4 regions of the Erwinia sp. AK-PDG3-5 genome follow, and region 2 is predicted to be linked to each of the others. Evidence: predicted binding sites of a transcription regulator. Region 2 holds the regulator's gene; each other region holds the start of a gene.
The links. Region 2 encodes LexA, which represses DNA repair genes until DNA is damaged. Its sites were predicted from a motif close to TNCTGTATGTACATACAGNA; they were not measured.
Positions count from the first base shown of each region.

Region 1: the regulator LexA is predicted to act here: its motif matches at 1,467-1,486, upstream of AC1UKS_RS14275 (DNA translocase FtsK 4TM domain-containing protein).
Region 3: the regulator LexA is predicted to act here: its motif matches at 1,623-1,642, upstream of AC1UKS_RS09630 (YebG family protein).
Region 4: the regulator LexA is predicted to act here: its motif matches at 1,770-1,789, upstream of uvrB (excinuclease ABC subunit UvrB).

Region 1 is NZ_CM165967.1:3,088,287-3,091,412, reverse strand. Features, by position in the region: gene trxB (thioredoxin-disulfide reductase) at 1-405, opposite strand, end outside; gene lrp (leucine-responsive transcriptional regulator Lrp) at 934-1,428, shown strand; gene AC1UKS_RS14275 (DNA translocase FtsK 4TM domain-containing protein) at 1,548-3,126, shown strand, end outside.
Region 2 is NZ_CM165967.1:4,422,146-4,425,271, forward strand. Features, by position in the region: gene AC1UKS_RS20675 (CsbD family protein) at 1-14, opposite strand, end outside; gene dinF (MATE family efflux transporter DinF) at 255-1,577, opposite strand; gene lexA (transcriptional repressor LexA) at 1,697-2,305, opposite strand; gene AC1UKS_RS20690 (diacylglycerol kinase) at 2,422-2,781, opposite strand; gene plsB (glycerol-3-phosphate 1-O-acyltransferase PlsB) at 2,910-3,126, shown strand, end outside.
Region 3 is NZ_CM165967.1:2,093,183-2,096,308, reverse strand. Features, by position in the region: gene AC1UKS_RS09640 (tellurite resistance TerB family protein) at 1-37, opposite strand, end outside; gene AC1UKS_RS09635 (sugar phosphate isomerase/epimerase family protein) at 262-1,089, shown strand; gene AC1UKS_RS09630 (YebG family protein) at 1,199-1,606, opposite strand; gene purT (formate-dependent phosphoribosylglycinamide formyltransferase) at 1,744-2,922, shown strand; gene AC1UKS_RS09620 (bifunctional 4-hydroxy-2-oxoglutarate aldolase/2-dehydro-3-deoxy-phosphogluconate aldolase) at 2,993-3,126, opposite strand, start outside.
Region 4 is NZ_CM165967.1:3,247,062-3,250,187, forward strand. Features, by position in the region: gene uvrB (excinuclease ABC subunit UvrB) at 1-1,692, opposite strand, end outside; gene AC1UKS_RS15025 (ABC transporter ATP-binding protein) at 2,613-3,126, shown strand, end outside.

The DNA.
Region 1 (3,126 bases), 1.3 Mb from region 2:
GGCTGAAACGCCGCGTCCTTTGAACGCTTCTTCTGACGGCAAGCCCAGATAGCGGGCAGAGGCGCCGGTAGCGATGATCAAAGCATCAGCAGTATATTCCGCGCTGTCACCGGTTAATCTGAACGGGCGCGTCTGCAGATCGACCGTATGAATGTGGTCGAAAATGATCTCGGTGTTGAATTTCTCTGCATGCTCCTGCATACGTTCCATCAACGCCGGCCCGGTCAGATCGTTCGGGTCACCCGGCCAGTTTTCAACTTCGGTGGTGGTGGTCAACTGACCGCCTTTTTCCAGGCCGGTGATTAAAACCGGATTCAAATTGGCGCGCGCTGCGTAAACGGCAGCGGTGTAACCAGCCGGGCCTGAGCCCAGGATAAGTAATTTACTGTGTTTGGCCGTGCTCATGAGACCCTCATTATTTGTCTGGCAAACATTTTTCGATTGTAGGGAATTTAACGCGGCAACAAAAGCATTCTGCGATTTTGTTAACGATGACTGCGAAAGGTTTGACCAATGGACCCTTTCACCTTGCGGGCGAGTTGTGCGCTATTTTGGGGCAAACGCTGACGCCTGACAGTGCAATGCCCTGAAAATATCCATTTAAAAACAGTCACGCAGCGATACTTCTGGCATGTTGTACTGGTTTTAGTTGTTTTGCTTTGACAATCGGCTGCGCTTTTGCGAAAACAGTGTAGGAAGCAGAGGGGATTTAGGCTGGCAAAACAGATTTTCATTCCATGTTTTGGCACGCTGGCCGAATAAACTCAGTCTGTCATTGGTCATGACGCATGGTGTGGACAGACAACATGCGTCATACGGATGGGCGTTTTGCAAGAAGCGCAGCAGGCTCCTGACTTCACTTAGAACAACCCTGCACATCGAATGCGCCAGGGTATGGCAAGTAAAGGGAAGGCATTAAGAGAGACAATAATAATGGTAGACAATAAAAAACGACCTGGTAAAGATCTGGACAGGATCGACCGCAACATCCTTAACGAACTGCAAAAGAATGGTCGAATTTCTAACGTCGATCTTTCCAAGAGTGTGGGTTTATCCCCGACACCCTGCCTTGAACGTGTCCGTCGCCTCGAGCGCCAGGGATTTATCCTTGGTTATACCGCGCAGTTGAATCCACACTATCTGGACGCGTCACTGCTGGTATTCGTTGAGATTACTCTGAATCGTGGCGCACCGGATGTGTTTGAGCAATTTAACGCCGCCGTACAAAAACTTGAGGAAACTCAAGAGTGTCATCTTGTTTCAGGCGATTTTGACTATCTGCTGAAAACCCGTGTTCCTGATATGTCGGCTTACCGTAAATTACTGGGCGAGACCCTGCTACGTCTGCCAGGCGTGAACGATACGCGGACCTATGTCGTCATGGAAGAAGTGAAACAAAGTAACCGCTTAGTCATTAAAACGCGGTAACACAGGGCAGGTGCAAAACCTGATAGTTTTCGGTACACTCCTGTGAATTCATACAGGTTCAGCGTCGGGCTCGCCCGGCGCTGTTGCCTCCATAGTTTACAGGCCCCTGGAGAGTACTCTTGAGCCAGGAATACACAGAAGATAAAGAAGTATCCTTGCAACCGCTTAGCAGTGGGCGTCGTCTGCTCGAAGCGTTGTTGATTGTTGTGGCTCTTTTTGCCGTTTATCTGATGGCAGCGTTGGTGAGCTTCAATCCTTCCGATCCCAGCTGGTCCCAGACCGCCTGGCATGAACCTATCCACAATGTGGGCGGCGGCATTGGCGCCTGGCTTGCGGATACCCTGTTCTTCATTTTTGGTGTGATGGCCTATGCCATTCCTCCGGTCATTTTGGGCCTTTGTTGGATTACTTTCCGACAGCGCCACTCTCAGGAATTCATTGATTACTTCGCAGTCGCTCTGCGCCTGATTGGCGTGCTGGCTTTGGTTATCACCTCATGCGGCCTTGCGGCGTTGAATGCTGATGACATTTGGTACTTCGCCTCGGGTGGCGTGATTGGCAGCCTGCTGAGTAATGCCATGGCGCCATGGTTCAGCAGCGCCGGCGGCACCTTGACGCTGCTGTGCATCTGGGCTGCGGGATTAACGCTCTATACCGGTTGGTCCTGGCTCACTATCGCTGAGAAAATCGGTGGTGTGGTGATGGGCGTGCTGACCTTTGCCAGTAATCGTTCGCGTAACGATGAGCGCTGGCATGATGATGAAGACGAACAGGGCGAAGCGGCTACGGCTACGCCTGTTCTGAAGCAAAGCGCCCGCGGCGAAGAAGATGATGTGCTGCTGTCTGCGCCGAAGAAAATACTGCAGGATGATGAGCATGAAGAAGCGGACAACGATCCGCTTCTGAGCAAATCGGCTGCAGCTGCGGCGCCATTGGCTGCGGCTGCTCATGCTGAAGCGGCTCCTGCTGCCCCGGTTTCTCCGGTCGCCAGGGTTAAGCCTGCGCAAGTCCCCGCTGAGCCTGCTTATGCTCCTGCTCAGGCGGCGACTGCCGAGCCTGTTACGTCTATGCCAGTAGCACAAACGCCTGAACTTTACCGCTTTGAAATGCCGGAGGAGACTACACCTGCACCTTCAGTGCAGGTGGATGACGAAGATGAAGGGCCACGCATGGGGAACTGGCGAGACAGTTCTTCACCATTCGACTTCTCTGCTCCGCAGTCCACTCAGCCAACCGATATGGCTGCTGGCACGCAGGGTATCGTAGCTGCGGCTAAAGTCGCGGCAGCGTCCGCGCCGTTTATGCCGGGATTCAGTGCGACCAGTGAGGCGCCGCTTAACCCTCAGGTTAAGCAGGGCATCGGCCCGGCATTGCCGCGTCCTAACCCGGTTAAATTGCCAACGCGTCGTGAACTGGCTTCTTATGGCATCAAATTGCCTTCTCAGCGTATGGCTGAAGAGAAGGCGAAAGAAGAGCAGGAACTGCTGGGATCCACCTCCGCCACTCTGCCCGCTGCGGATGAAGATGCGATGGAGTTTGAAGAGGCCCATCTGCGCGAGGCCTTTATGGCTCAGCAGCAGACGCGCTATGGCGAAGAGTTCGCTGAAGATGATGAAGCCGCTCTGCAACAGGCTGCATTGGCTCGTCAGTTTGCTGAACAACAGCAGCAACGCTATGGCGAAGAGGAGCAGCAGCAGG
Region 2 (3,126 bases):
TCGTCTTTGTTCATCTTATAACTCCTCAACCTTAGGTTCACAGCTTTAGGGATTTCGTCTTTGCAGACCACACAGCAGCAACATAAAACGCTGCTTAACTGCTTAACGTACAGATAATTGTAGTAGATGATGGCGAGTTTGCCCGTAATGGCGAAAGATAAAGCCACATTTTTAGCTAAAAGTGACAGCGAAAAGTGAAAAAAGGCAGGGAGATCAGCAGATAACGAAGCGGCAGGTGGGTGTAACGAATTATTTCAGCCCGCAAACCAACTGTTGTTGCGCCAGTGCCTGCGCCAGATGAGCCACAACGTCAGCCCACGCAGCAGCAGGAACACGGTAACGGCCAGCCACAGACCATGGTTGCCTAACGCCGGCACGGTGAACAGCGTCGCGCCGTAGCCCAGTGCCGCAATCAGCATGCCATTGCGCATTTCACTGGCGCGCGTAGCACCAATAAACATGCCATCCAGCAGATAACACCAGACCCCGCAGACCGGCAGGACAATCTGCCAGAACAGATAGGTGTCAGCCTGCTGCTGCAGCTCAGGGATGGAGGTCAGTAAGGCAACAATATGCGTGCCGGTCAGTCCATAGATAATCGAGAAGGCCAGCGCCACCAGTCCTGCCTGACGGCAGGCCGCGTGCCAAATCAGCAGCAACCTTTTTGCGTCCTTTGCCCCATAGGCTTCGCCGGAGCAGGCTTCTACCGCATAGGCAAAGCCGTCCAGCGCGTAAGCGGTGAAGGTCAGGAACATCAGCAATACGGCGTTGACGGCGACGACCTCACTGCCCAGCCGCGCCCCCAATATCGTCAACGAAACAAAGCACAGTTGCAGCAGTAAAGAGCGCAACATAATGTCGCGATTCAGCCGCAGCAGCCGGCCGAAATTGCCCTGCCAGGCGGTTTTCAGCATCGGCAGCGAAATGCCCCGCAGTTTCAGCACCCGCCAGACCATCACCAGCCCAATCGCCAGCGTGACGTATTCTGCAATCGCCGTGGCCGCCGCCGCACCCTGTACGCCCCAGCCCAGCCCCATCACGAACCACAGATCCAGCACGATGTTGACCAGGTTTCCCACAACCAGCAGGATCACCGGTGCACGGGCATACTGTACGCCCAGCAGCCAGCCCAGTAATACCAGGTTGGCAAGCGTCGCAGGTGCACTTAACCAGCGGATATTCATGAACAGGGTGGCCTGATGCAGCACGGCAGGATCGCCACCCACGACAGAGAGCGCCAGGTGGTTAAGCGGGGATTTCAGCAGAATGAACAGCAGGCCAGCCGCCAGGGCAATCAATAGCGGTTGCATCAGTGCACGTGCCAGCGCAGGTTTATCACCCGCACCAAAGGCCTGCGCCGTTAATCCGGTGGTGCTCATCCGCAGGAACAGCAGCAGCATAAACAGGAAGCTGGTCGCGGTAGTGCCCACGGCAACGCCGCCGAGGTAGGAAGGACTGTCAAGGTGACCAATGACCGCGGTATCCACCAGGCCCAGCAAGGGCACGGAGATATTCGACAGGATCATTGGCAGCGCCAGCCGCCAGAGTTGGTTATCTGAGGGAGAAAATAATCGCATGGTCATCCACTGTGCGACTGGCTTAAAAGCATCACGCAAGCTGAATATGCCAGTCAATAAGGCATACAGCTTACCAAAAGAGAAACGCGCCGCGAAAGCAGCGCGTTAAGGTCAGGCGTTTACAGCCAGTTGCCGTTGCGGATTACACCGACGGCCAGACCTTCAATCGACAGGGTCTGCAAGCGCAGATCGACCACGATCGGTTGGAATTCGCCGTTTTCAGGCAGCAGATGCACGATATTGCCCTGCTTTTTAAGGCGCTTTACCGTCACCTCATCGTCAATGCGCGCTACCACGACCTGGCCGTTACGCACATCCTGAGTCTTGTGCACAGCTAACAGATCGCCGTCCATAATCCCGATATCTTTCATCGACATGCCGCTAACACGCAGCAGGAAGTCGGCGCCCGGCTTGAACAGTTCAGGATCCACCTTGTAGTGGCCTTCAATGTGCTCTTGCGCCAGCAAAGGTTCACCTGCGGCGACACGGCCAATCAGCGGCAACCCTTCCTCTTCTTCCATCATCAGACGGATACCGCGAGAGGCGCCGGAAACAATCTCGATCACGCCTTTACGTGCCAGCGCTTTGAGATGCTCTTCAGCCGCATTCGGGGAACGGAAACCGAGCTGTGCAGCGATTTCTGCCCGCGTCGGTGGCATGCCGGTCTGGTTAATGTGGTCGCGTATCAGGTCATAGACCTGCTGCTGCCTTGCAGTTAGTGCTTTCATCCCGCCCCCTGGTTGTTTATACAGTCAGCTGTGAGTATATACAGGTATTTGTGCGTTGAAAACCTAAAGATGCGGAAAAAACAGCAGTTTGTCAGATTATGGAAAACGCGCCGTAATCAGGGAATTAGCAGCATTACCCAGACGAAAACAGCGAGTAATATCGTCAGCAAGACGGCAGCGGAGCCCATATCTTTGGCGCGACCCGATAAAGGATGCATCTCGCTGCCAATGCGGTCGACCACCGCTTCCAGCGCGCTGTTAAGGATTTCAACAATGATCACCAACATCACCGACCCAATCAGCAGCACCCGGGTGACGGCGTCCACATCCAGCCAGCACGCCACAATCACCGCGACAATGCCGGCCACCGCTTCCTGGCGAAAAGCCGCTTCGTTTTGCCAGGCGGCGCGTATTCCTTTCCACGAATAACCGGCTGCATTAATGATGCGAGTCAATCCGGTGACGTTATTTGCCATAATCAGGGAACCCTTTGAGATGTTTAACGTCAATGTCTGGGTGGCGCACATTTTGCAACACCACAGATCTCACTGGCGCTTTCTGGTATGCTTGCGGCGCTTTGCTAACAAGAGGCTTCATGGTATCTATGTCAGGTTGGCGTAACTTATATTATAACTTATTGAATTTACCAGTAAAATTCCTGGTAAAAAGTAAAGCGATTCCCGCCGAGCCGGTTTCCGAGCTGGCGCTGGATACATCGCGCCCTATTATGTATGTGCTGCCTTATGATTCAAAGGCCGATCTGCTGGCGTTGCGTGAGCAATGCCGTAAACAGGATCTGCCCGATCCTTTAGATCCGCTGG
Region 3 (3,126 bases), 2.3 Mb from region 2:
CCAATACCGTTTGAATCTGTTGCAGCCAGTTACTCATTGCCTTTCCTTCTTCAGCGGAAAACAACCAGCATAGAGCGACTTGCGTCAAGAAGCGTCAAAGCAGGAAAAGCCTGGAAAACCTTCACGGTCAGCTGATGCTAAGCCGTCAGCTATACTTGCCCCACCAGTCGAACCTTCTGGTTCATAATGCTTCGCCAAAAGTGGCGGCTGAATCGACAGGATTTATTTTTTTTAAAGCACCAGCGTAAGGGAAAAATCATCATGAGATTCAATAATAATCCGCTGTTTATCAATACGGTTTTGCTTGGCGGCAGCACGGAAGAGAAGTTGAAGGCCGCCAGCCAGGCCGGGTTTGATCAGGTTGAGCTCTGGCGTCAGGACGTGGAGGCAGCCAGCGGCGATGCCAGTGATGTGGCCAGATTACTGGATAACCACGGCCTGGCCATGACGGATTACCAGGTGCTGCTGGATTTTGACGGCGCCCCAGACGATCAGCGAGAGAGTAAACGCCAGGAAGCCCTGCAGATGCTGGATACCGCCGTTGAACTGGGCGCAACAACCTTACTGACGCCTGCATCTACCCATCAGGGCTGCATTGCAGATCGGGAAGAGGAAGATATACGCTGGCTGGCCCGTCAGGCAGGCAAACGTGGCCTGCGCGTGGCCTTTGAAGCCATGGCATGGAGCACGCATATCAACAACACGGCCGCGGCCTGGCAACTGGTGCAAAAGGTCAATGAACCCAATCTTGGACTAGTGGTGGATGCGTTTCACATTTTCGTGCTGAACCGGACGGTGGACGATCTGGCGGGGATTCCGATGGATAAGATCTTCCTGGTCCAGCTGTCAGACCTGGTTACCCTTCCCAACCACGATCGTCTGGTGGATGTGGCACGCCATCAGCGTTTATTGCCAGCCGAAGGAAATTTCCCGCTTTCATCCCTGGCTGACTATCTGCATCAGCAAGGCTATTCAGGCCCGATAGGACTGGAAGTGTTCAGCGATTGTTATCATCAACTGCCGCCGGCAGAGGTGGCCAACAAAGCGCTGCAGTCATTGAAAAAGGTATTATCCGGCGGCGATCGTTAACGGTAGCCGGTGAAGCAAGTCACTAACAGGGAAGAGTTAAAGCAAGGTTATATGGCGCAAAGGGGGAAAAATACCCTTCGCGCCACAGGCTGTGATGAAGAAAAAAGGATCAGGCAGCTTTAACGGTTCGTGTAGCCGATTTTGCTTTGGCCGCTTTACCCGTTACGGCTTCCGGCTCTTGCGCATCAGACTCTTCAGCCGGTTCTTCTGCTGCAGCTTCAGCAGTGTCTTGTTCAACGTTCGGTTCAGCATCATTGCCAGCGGCGGAGGACTCGCTCGCTTCAGGCATCTTGCTGGTACGCAGAATATGCTGCACGGCATCTTTATTTTCTGCGAGGAACATGCCCAGCGCTTCACGCTGCTCTTCTTCCATGCCCAGAGGTGCCACGCTCAACCAATCAGAAAAGGCCTCTGCCATATCGAGCATTTTATCGTACGCGTCGGCTTCTTTCTTACTGGCGAATGTCATCTTTTCCTCACCTTTTCTGACGACAACATATTTGATTTCAACAGGCATAATCCACACCTCAGTTAACTGTATTTTTATACAGTATATCAGACGTCTCTTTTTCGCTCAACCCTGGAAAGCGGATGTACGCGCAATCGTTTTCGTTTATACTTCGCGCGTTTTTTCCATCCAATCAGGTAGAGATTATGACCACTCTTGGTACCGCGCTGCGCCCTGCCGCAACCCGCGTAATGCTGTTAGGTTCAGGTGAACTGGGCAAAGAAGTGGCGCTGGAATGCCAGCGTCTTGGTGTTGAAGTGATTGCCGTCGATCGCTATGCCGATGCGCCTGCCATGCATGTGGCACACCGCAGTCATGTGATTAATATGCTGGATGGCGAGGCGTTAAAAGCGCTGGTTGCGCTGGAACGCCCGGATTATATCGTGCCGGAAATTGAAGCCATCGCCACCGATATGCTGATTGAGCTGGAAAAACAGGGTCAACACGTGGTGCCAACCGCCCGCGCTGCCCGCCTGACCATGAACCGTGAAGGCATCCGTCGCCTGGCGGCAGAAGAGCTGGCGTTACCTACCTCGACCTACCGCTTTGCCGACAGCCAGCAGGCGTTTAATCAGGCGGCTGATGAAATTGGCTTCCCGTGCATTGTGAAGCCGGTGATGAGCTCGTCAGGTAAAGGCCAGAGCTTTATCCGCGAAGCGTCACAGTTGGATGCCGCCTGGGAATACGCGCAGCAAGGCGGACGTGCCGGTGCAGGCCGGGTGATCGTTGAAGGTGTGGTGAAGTTTGATTTCGAAATCACCCTGCTGACCATCAGCGCGGTTGATGGCATTCACTTCTGCGCGCCGATTGGCCACCGTCAGGAAGATGGCGACTACCGTGAATCCTGGCAGCCGCAGCAGATGAGCGCCCTCGCGCTACAACGTGCTGAGCAGATTGCCGAAGAAGTGGTTAAGGCACTGGGCGGCCACGGCCTGTTTGGTGTTGAGCTGTTTGTCTGTGGTGATGAGGTGGTGTTCAGCGAAGTTTCCCCTCGCCCACACGACACCGGCATGGTGACGCTGATTTCTCAGGACCTGTCCGAATTTGCCCTGCACGTGCGTGCCTTCCTCGGTCTGCCGATCGGGGGCATTCGTCAGTACGGCGCCGCCGCATCTGCGGTGATCCTGCCGGAACTGGACAGCGATAACGTGCAGTTTGCCAATCTGGGTGGCGTGCTGGGCGCCGGTCTGCAGGTTCGTCTGTTCGGCAAACCGGAAGTCCGGGGTAAGCGCCGTCTGGGCGTGGCGCTGGCCACGGGCGAGAACATCGATGACGCGGTACAGCGCGCGATTGCCTGTGCAGCCGGTGTGAAAGTCAGCGGATAACCGCGCTTTCGTACCAACAAAAAAGGGATGGCCTGTGCCATCCCTTTTGTTTTATGCCTGATCTGACGTCTTATCGCGCGCCCGCTACCGCTTCTCTGGCCAGCTGGGTGATACGATCGTAATCCCTTGCTTCCAGCGCATCAGCCGGAACCAGCCAGGAACCACCAATACAGAGCACGCTTTTCAGCGCCAGATAGTCACGGT
Region 4 (3,126 bases), 1.2 Mb from region 2:
GGCGCGCTCCATCGACGGCGTGATTTTATCGCCGTAGAGAATGGCCTTACCGTTCAGGTTACGCGCGGCGCGACCAATGGTCTGGATCAGCGAGCGGTCGGAACGCAGGAAGCCCTCTTTATCAGCATCCAGAATCGCCACCAGCGACACTTCCGGCATATCCAGACCTTCTCGCAGTAAGTTGATGCCGACCAGCACATCAAACTCGCCCAGACGCAGGTCACGGATGATCTCCACGCGCTCGACGGTGTCGATATCCGAATGCAGGTAACGCACCCGCTCACCGTGCTCTTCCAGATACTCGGTGAGATCCTCGGCCATACGTTTGGTTAACACCGTCACCAGCACGCGCTCATTGATTGCCACGCGTTTACGAATCTCAGACAGCAGGTCATCCACCTGAGTGCTGACCGGACGCACTTCGATCAGCGGATCCAGCAGGCCGGTTGGGCGCACCACCTGATCGATCACTTCACCGCCGGATTTCTCCAGCTCATATTTACCCGGCGTTGCCGAGACATAAATGGTCTGCGGCGCCAGCGCCTCAAACTCTTCGAACTTCATTGGGCGGTTATCCAGCGCCGAAGGCAGACGAAAACCGTATTCCACCAGCGTCTCTTTACGCGCGCGGTCGCCTTTGTACATCCCGCCGATTTGCGGAATGGTGACGTGGGATTCGTCGACCACCAGCAGGCCGTCCGCCGGTAAATAGTCAAACAGGGTTGGCGGCGCTTCCCCCGGCCCGCGCGCGGAGAGATAGCGCGAGTAGTTCTCAATACCGGAGCAGTAGCCCAGCTCGTTCATCATCTCCAGATCGAACTGGGTACGCTGAGAGATGCGCTGCTCTTCCAGCAGCTTGTTGTTGTTCAGCAGCACCTTGCGCCGGTCGGCCAACTCAACTTTGATCTCTTCCATCGCCTGCAAAATGCGCTCGCGCGGGGTCACGTAGTGGGTTTTCGGGTAGATTGTGTAGCGCGGGACCACGGAAGTGACCTGCCCGGTGAGCGGATCGAAGATCGACAGACGCTCAACCTCTTCGTCAAACAGTTCGACGCGCAGCGCATAATCGTCCGATTCCGCCGGGAAGATATCAATCACTTCGCCGCGCACGCGGAAGGTGCCGCGCTGGAACGCCTGATCGTTGCGGGAATACTGCAATTCCGACAGACGGCGCAGGATAGAACGCTGATCGATCACCATGCCACGGGTCAGGTGAAGCATCATCTTCAGATACAGGTCAGGATCGCCCAGACCATAGATGGCCGACACCGAGGCGACCACAATCACATCCCGTCGCTCCAGCAGCGCTTTGGTTGCTGACAGACGCATCTGCTCGATATGTTCGTTTACCGAGGCATCCTTTTCGATAAAGGTGTCGGAACTGGGCACATACGCTTCCGGCTGATAGTAGTCGTAGTAAGAGACGAAGTACTCCACCGCGTTATCCGGGAAGAACTCTTTCATTTCGCCGTACAGCTGCGCCGCCAGCGTTTTATTCGGTGCCAGCACCATGGTTGGCCGGTTTAAGTCGGCAATCACGTTGGCCACGGTGAAGGTTTTACCTGAGCCGGTTACCCCGAGCAGCGTCTGGTGCGCCAGCCCGTCTTCCAGCCCCTCTTCCAGACGACGGATCGCCTCGGGCTGGTCACCAGCGGGTTTGAATTCGGAGTTGAGTTTAAAGACTTTGCTCATTGAGTGGCTACCTGGTAATGAATGACGCGAACAGGATCCTAATTTTACTCTGCTACTGCGAATTTACCAGAAAAAAAGACTGGATATAATTACAGTAATTTTGCAAGATATTGCTTATGCGTTCAGCGATGCCCTTTGCTGACCCAATGGGCAATCAGCAATGCGGCAGGTCGGACAGGTTATCCCCAAAAGAGGAAGCGCTTTAACATTTGTCAAGCAGCACTGACAAAATGCGGCGGGCCAGGCAACTGAGATTTTTCGGGTGCTTGATTTTAACTAACATATTGATAAATCACCCTTTGCGCTCAGAGATGAGTTTCGCGTCAACTCGTGCTCAACCCGCGTCCGCTCTCGCCTGCCGTAAGTTTTCAGACGCTCATGCACATGGTTATCCACAGGAATGGTGGATAACTGATTTGAGCGCCCGAGCCGTCTGATGTGTATAAAACGTCATTGCCCTGAGAACGGGGCCGCAAATATTTTTTTTTGCATTATTTTCGCCTGACGCTTGAGGATTAATGGTCCTGAAAGGCATATTTCCCCCGTTGCCGCTAGCCCTATTTCGACGTTTTTTTCACTTTGATGACAGTCGCGGGTTGCCACTGAGACAGGCAACTGCACCAGAAATGATTCGTCCATAGCACTGACAAAGTGCAGCGGAATATTACCCCGGGCAATTGTTTAAGTTTTATTACTAATTACTGGTGCTAATCATCAGGCGGGCGGGCGTTTTCTGAGACTTTTGCCAGGTTGGCCTGCCAATTGCAAGACTCTGTCTAACCGCCTCACGCTTTCATAACACCAGAGCGAGGAGCACAAAGCCGCAGGCGTCTCGCAGGAGACGTTGACGACTGTTTGCCACACGACGTAGAGCGGATGCAACCAGGTGCGATCGAAAACTGTCTGGAGGAGAGTGTCAGATGCTCAGCTTACGTTCAATCAACCAATTTTATGGACAAAATCACATCCTGTGGGATGTTGATCTGGATCTCGCCCCTGGCACCTGTACCGGCGTACTGGGACGTCCCGGCATGGGAAAAACCACGCTGGTCAACTGCATCATGGGCCATCTGCCGATTAACAGCGGTTCGATGACCTGGCAGGAAGCCAACCGCCCGCCGCAGGATCTGCTGCTACAGCCGATGGAGCAACGGGCTGCGCTGGGCATTGGCTATGTGCCGCAAGGACGACAGCTTTTCTCCCAGCTTAGCGTGGAAGATAACCTGCAAATTGCCCTGCTGGCCGGCGCGGGTCTGGAACGCCACCGGGCTATCCCGCAGATGGTCTATGACCTGTTTCCTGCCCTCTACTCCCTGCGCCATCAGCGCAGCGGCGATTTACAGATTGAGCAGCAGCAACAACTGGCACTGGCCAGAGCGCTGGTATTGCAACCTAAGCTGTTGATCCTTGATGAGCCAACCGAAGGCATGTCGC